Regions from separate parts of the Paenibacillus sp. USHLN196 genome, predicted to be linked through region 1. Evidence: riboswitches for the same ligand, from Rfam matches in the RefSeq annotation. Region 1 holds a riboswitch; the other holds the start of a gene.
The links. Region 1 has a riboswitch for FMN ahead of WFI24_RS02740 (DMT family transporter). Riboswitches for the same ligand answer to the same signal wherever they lie in the genome.
Positions count from the first base shown of each region.

Region 2: it holds a riboswitch for FMN, as region 1 does, so the genes downstream of both, ribD (bifunctional diaminohydroxyphosphoribosylaminopyrimidine deaminase/5-amino-6-(5-phosphoribosylamino)uracil reductase RibD) here and WFI24_RS02740 (DMT family transporter) in region 1, are expected to answer to the same signal.

Region 1 covers NZ_JBBCYH010000001.1:641,316-644,738, forward strand. The annotation lists gene WFI24_RS02725 (amidohydrolase family protein) at 1-303, opposite strand, end outside; gene WFI24_RS02730 (CGNR zinc finger domain-containing protein) at 424-975, opposite strand; gene WFI24_RS02735 (DinB family protein) at 1,118-1,618, shown strand; FMN riboswitch at 1,702-1,855, shown strand; gene WFI24_RS02740 (DMT family transporter) at 2,000-2,980, shown strand; gene WFI24_RS02745 (amidase) at 3,170-3,423, shown strand, end outside.
Region 2 covers NZ_JBBCYH010000008.1:312,279-315,701, reverse strand. The annotation lists gene ribE (riboflavin synthase) at 1-441, opposite strand, end outside; gene ribD (bifunctional diaminohydroxyphosphoribosylaminopyrimidine deaminase/5-amino-6-(5-phosphoribosylamino)uracil reductase RibD) at 502-1,605, opposite strand; FMN riboswitch at 1,929-2,095, opposite strand; gene WFI24_RS20765 (hypothetical protein) at 2,262-3,423, opposite strand, start outside.

The DNA of each region.
Region 1 (3,423 bases):
ATCCTCTGGACGGAGTTTGCTTCCCATTGCACCATAATAGAGATTTTGCAAATAGACTGGCAACGACCAGTTGGTTCCCGCTGTTTTGACAAGTGATTCCCACACATGCCGATGCGTGTCCACCAGCCCAGGCATAATAATCATGGATGAAGCATCAATTACCTCCGCATCCGGAATATCAAGGTCGGGCTGGACCGCCGTGATCAGTGAATCCTGGATCAGGACGTCCGCCCTTTTATACTGTCCAATTCGAGCATCCATCGACAACACACAGCCATTTTTCAACAGATAACTTGTCCGCACAAGACACATCTCCCATCTGATTTGGTTTGAAAGACGATCATATCCTGCATACGAATCCGAACGGCTTCTGACTGTTTTTTCGCTAGTATATATACATGATATAGTTATTGTTAATATTTATCAATTTTGGGTTATTCGTTTCGCTCGAAATCTTCTGACTTTCATCAAGTTCCCGCACATCTTATCATCACAATACTTCTGTGTTCTGCTTCGGGTGTCATCATAAAACATCCAGCGGCAATCCGAATTATCACAGATCCGAATCCTGCCCGCTTCTCCCTCCACCAAAGTCACAGCAAAATCAGCAGCTACCTCAGCCATAACCTGATGCCAATGAACTTCTGTCGGAACAAGTTGAATTTGTAATTCCTGATTCATTGAGGTCAATCTTCTTCTTATCGTTCCTGCTTCCATAACAGAGTTCAACCATTGTCTTTCCTCATCTGTTAATGATGCTCCGGAAGAGACTCGAGCTCCCAAGGTCAGCAATCCATCCCTGAAATTTCTGATCTCCAATTCATCCTCAGATGATGCGGGTACAGGAGCTTGCAGCTTCCATCTAACCAGAAAGTCTCGCTGCCAGTCTGCCTTCCCCAGCCTGTCCTCGGATCGATCTCCCCCACGCCAATCGTGATAATCACTGTTTACAAAATCGGTCCATAGTCTGTCCATATGTGCCTCCGTTTTATGTAACCATCTTAAATCGAAAAAGATAGTTACACTCATTCCTTGTTGTGTTATATTAAGTGTAACCTCAATAAGCAGTTTTAGCTAGTTACACCAACCATAATAGCATTCAAGGAGGAATAAAGGCATGACGAAAACTACAGCATTAGATGTGTTACTTATTCAAAAAGATGAAACCTGGGATCAGTGTAATTGGATTGTACCTTTGTCCAAATCCCTGGAAGGTCTTACAGCAGTACAAGCAGCCTGGGCTCCGCCTTCAGGAGGATTAAGCATCTGGCAGTTGGTTAACCATATGTATTATTACAACCATCGCTTATTATGTCGCATGCAAGGTAAGGAACCTACCCTTCCCGCTGTAGACTCCAATGAATACACGTTTGGGAATTCTGGAGATGCAACGGACGCAGAAGGATGGAATACACTGCAACAGGGTACAACTCGATTAGCTCAACAGTTGCGAGATCAATTGGCGGCGCTGCAGGAGTCAGATCTGGAAGCTACTTATATGGACTCTGAAGAGAAGTGGGCACACGAACTTGCCCGCTGGGTACTCCATGATGCGTATCACGCAGGTCAGATCGTGCTTCTTCGCAGACAGCAAGGGAGCTGGAATATCATTTTCTGAAAAAAATGCTTGAACTGCTAGCGCTTACAGGAATAAGATGAACTTATTAATGTTACAGCTTGTTCAACACACTATTAATTGAATAGGATCTTCGGGGTAGGGTGCAATTCCCAACCGGCGGTGATGTTCTTCGGAACCAGCCCGCGACTCGCTATATGTTCTTAACGAAGGACATATAGCGACTGACTTGGTGTGAATCCAAGGCCGACGGTACAGTCCGGATGAGAGAAGATCAACACATTGACATGCCGTTCACGGGAAGGCCTCTTTCCTGACGCATGTCCTTGGATGAGCCCCCGTTTATTTGGTATATACCAAAACGGGGGCTTTTGTCGATTTTGCCAACTGAAGATTCCGTGTTCTGACGAAGGAGTCCTGAATATGGAAAAGACATCATCAGCATCAGCGGTTTACCGGAAGGAACGAAGTAATACCGGATTCTGGCTTGTTGTTCTCGGCGCCGCCCTATGGGGTGTGGATCCACTCTTCCGCATTATTTTGCTTAATACAATGACATCCACACAGATTGTACTGGTGGAGCATATCATCGTCAGTCTTATAGCCATTCCCGTGCTATGGAAATTCCGGGCTGATCTGAAGAACTTGCGCGCTCGCCACTGGATTGCCGTGATCTTTATCTCATGGGGTGGTTCAGCACTCGCAACAGTATTGTTCACCATGGCCCTTACACATAACGATCCCAACACGGTACTTTTATTGCAAAAAATGCAGCCACTGTTCGCTATCGTTCTGGCTAAGCTGTTATTGAAAGAGACATTGCCTCGTCGCTTTGGCGGACTGTTCTTCATTGCACTTGCAGGAACATATTTGCTAACTTTCGGCTTTACACTGCCACTAGGTAACTGGGACAACTGGATTCATGCAGGTAGCCTGTTATCCCTTGGGGCTGCTGCCTTATGGGGAGGTTCAACCGTAATGGGCCGATTGATGCTGGGACAGGCGCGTTATGAAACGGTCACCTCTCTTCGCTTCGTCGTTGCTCTCCCGCTCCTGATCTTTATGACGTGGAACGAAGGTGCGCCGTGGACGTTTCCATCTGGAACGGGTGAACAGACTGCTGTCATCCTCAACATTCTTGGCCAGGCATTGTTACCAGGTTTGCTCAGTCTTCTGTTATATTACAAAGGTCTATCGTCGACCAAAGCTTCTGTTGCAACTCTCGCGGAACTGAGCTTCCCGATGGCAGGTGTGTTGGTGAACTGGATTGCTTTCCGTACGCTGATTACATGGGAGCAGCTGCTTGGCTTTATTTTGATCTGGGTTGCCCTCTTCGCCATTTCCAAACAGCAGGAACGATCATCAACGGCGTCCGATGCGGCACCGAAGCTTCGTACAGAGTAAGTGGATGTTTTATTAAAGGTTTATCAAAGGATCAAATAAAACATGAAAGCACTGCACATCGAATTCGATGAGTAGTGCTTTTTTTCTCTTCATTACTCGATACTCGATCATTTTTGTCTTTTATCTATTCCGGTGGTACGATGACATATGGAATAACAGATGAACTATATTCAGAGAGGAACGATCATCATGTCTTCATTCTCATATACCTCCTACGATGCGGTAGGTTTGGCTGAACTGATCCGATCCCGGGAAGTATCTCCGGTTGAATTGCTGGAGGCGGCATTTGCACGTCTTGAAGAAGTAAATCCGCAGCTTAATGCGGTTATTCGTACATATGAAGCTCGTGCGCGGCAAGAAGCGGGCTTGGTTCACCCTGGAGAACAACCTTTTGCCGGTGTTCCCCTGCTTCTGAAAGATATTTCCCAATCCTTGGAAGGTGA
Region 2 (3,423 bases), on a different contig from region 1:
AGTCAAGCTAATACCGTCCAATGTAACGGACCCCTTAGGAATCAGGTATTTGAACAACTGGTGATCATCAGGTTTGATTTCAAACACAATCGCATTCTGATCACGTGTTATACTGCCAATCACTCCAGTACCATCCACATGGCCTTGAACGATATGTCCGCCAAAACGGCCACCTGATTGCATGGCTCGCTCCAGATTAACTTTACTGCCAGATTGCAACTGACTGAGATTGGTATGCCGAAACGTTTCAGGCATTACATCAGCGGTAAAACCTCCACCTTCCAGCGTTGTCGCAGTTAAGCACACTCCGTTCACTGCTACACTATCGCCAATCTTCAGATCGTCCATGATGGCGGAAGCTCCGATATTCAGGACCATCGCTTCGCCTTTCCGACCAATACGCCGAATCTGACCGACTTCTTCCACCAAACCGGTAAACATGCTGCCGCCTCCCTCGATCATTTCTAAGGACCCTAACTTACTACTTTAAGATCCATTTATTTATTCAGGCCATACCGGAATACCGCCAATGCTGATATTATCCCCAACTTGTTTGATTTCCAGCTGATTCAATTGAATCGCCTGATTCATGCGTTCCACACCCTCGAAGCGGAAACTTCCAGGTGTATCATAACCGCCTACAATCTTTGGGGCGATGAACATAAGTAGTCGATCGACCAATCTTGCCTCCAGCATGGCTCCATTCAGGGTGCCTCCACCTTCAAGCAAAATTGAACCAATCTCACGCTCACCCAGCTTGCTAAGTCCGCTTAACAGATCCACACGTGGCCCAGGACCACAGCGTATAATTTCGACACCATAGGCTTCCAAACGCTCAGCAGCTTCAGGACTGGCTTCGTCTGTTGTCAGTACCCATGTTGGGGCTAGACCATCTTTAACCATTTTGGCACCTAAAGGAAGACGTAACTTGGAATCCACCACAATGCGTACCGGACTGATGCCTTCCACTTGCAAACGGGTTGTAAGCTCCGGATTATCGGCAATCACTGTGTCTACGCCAACCATAATTCCCTGGTGACGATGACGAAGGGCGTGCACAATCTCACGAGCGGGCTCATTAGAAATCCACTTGCTGTCTCCGCTGCGAGTGGCAATCTTGCCATCCAACGTAGTAGCTGTCTTCAGCGTCACAAAAGGTAGGCCCGTTGTAATAAATTTAATGAATTTTTCATTCATCCGTCTTCCACGCTCACGCAATACGCCAACTTCAACTTCAATGCCTTGTTGACGGAGCATGCTAATGCCCCTGCCGGATACTTGCGGATTTGGATCTTCACAACATACCACGACACGTTTAACCTTTTCGTGAATCAGGCGTTCACTGCAAGGTGGCGTCTTGCCGTAATGACTACAGGGCTCAAGTGTAACGTATACCGTACTGCCTTCTGCGTCGCTGCCTGCCATGTTCAATGCATGTACCTCTGCATGACCGGTTCCACGTTTCAGATGACTTCCCAGGCCTACAATACGCCCTTCTTTCACAACTACACATCCAACGACCGGATTAATTCCCGTTTGTCCTTGTGCTCGTTCTGCCATATCAAGTGCCAGTGCCATATAAAATTCATCATTGATCATTTCCAAATCCGTTCACCCCGCGGTTTAAAGTCTTGATTATGAAAAAAATCCCCGTCGAACAATCAGTTCGATGGGGATGATGAGAGACAAATGTCAACAGCAGGAGTGAAATGGATACAGCACGCCAACACTTTGCCCAAAACTTCATTTCGGGCAAGTGAAAATAGACACATACCTTAATGAACATCAATCACAGGTAAAGAGCTTCTATAGTGTGGCACATGTATGGAACTGTCCGGCGTAACCGGATCTTCCCCGCACAGTGAATACATCACGAATAGTGACTGTGCAGCAATACTCCTGCTGAGTACAAACCTGTTAGGTCTGCACCTCTCCTTCTCCCATCCAGACTATACTGTCGGTTCTGGAATTACACCAGATCAGCCATCTGCCACAGGCAGACAGGTCACGGACTTTGCATCAAGTGCTGGACATGTGTCCTTACACTTCCTGCATCACCGCCGGTAGGGAATCGCACCCTGCCCTGAAGGATTGCTTTCGTTATTAATTGGATGTTAGCACTTTAATGCCAAAAAATCAATTGTTTTTTGTTCCTTTTTGTCACATACTAACTTTTAATAAGCTAAGAAACAACAAAAAACCGCTTCCTCCCATGGAGGTACGGTTTTTCTTTGAAAGCATTTCATATTCATCGTCTCATTCTACAATTCGGGAAAACACCAACTCGCCATATGCTTTAATTCTTTGGCATTATGAAATGGAATGCGGTCAGGTTCTTGCAAGGGCGAAGTCGGAAGCGGGAACTCTCTTGCCACCCTTCTGACCCAACTTGTGGAATCGATCGCTATAGCCGAGCATTTCCAGCGTCCATTCGTTCTCGGTCGAAATGTCTCATGCAAATCTGCTTTTCCCGGCATCTCTGGAAACACACCATCCAGATATTCGACGATGACGCGTTTGTCTCTGACTTCATGACAATACACCGTCACCCATACACCTTCCCTGACCCGAACAGCATACACATCTCCAGGCTGTACCTCCCCGGTACCTGCATCAGGAGATGCTTTTGGTACTTTCCCCCGGACACTTCTCTTCTTCTCCAATGCTCCTAAGATCGTGTCCTTTACAGGTGGGCTCTCTTCAGGCTTCTCTTCATGAGATGTACTACTCAGATCAAAACCATGGAATATCTTGTTCAGGTTGTTCTCATTAATTCCAATAGATGAGTCCCACCACGCCAAAGGCGCCTGTACTTCAACCCGTACATTGGGACGCTCGTCACGCTGTATGTAAGAAGTAAATTGAGTTATCATTCCGGGATGTTCCGGCGTATCCAGTATGCCAATCAGAGCTAACGTCTCGAGCAGGTCACGATAGGCATATTCCTTTTGTGTAGGCAAAAGCCGTTCCTTCTTGAGCGCTATTGCTGCCTTGCTGTAGCGTGTTTTGGGAGGTAATTCGCGAAGCACCGTTAACACCGCACGGAATGTCCAGCGGTCGTATTCATTTGGTATTGGAAGCTCCTGTGCGGCAGCCAGCTCTCGAAGTGCTAGCATTTGTCCAAAGGGATCACCGTCCAAAGGGGTTCCATTGGTCATCCTCCAATACCATTGCAACGTCGTGTCGGTTGCTTGATCTACGCTTAACCCGCAGATTTTACACGTACTCGAAGATGGATACGGCGTATGTTCATGGTCTGGCATACGACTTGCAATAAGCTTGCCCGTAAGCAACGAGCGCCAGATCATGGGTGCTGACCACAAAGAAGAGACAAAGGCCTGCGCTGCATCCTCTATCGTCCATTGATTCGCAAGTTTTTTCAGTTCAGTGATCGTTTCATCATGTTGCGGACGTACAAATTGA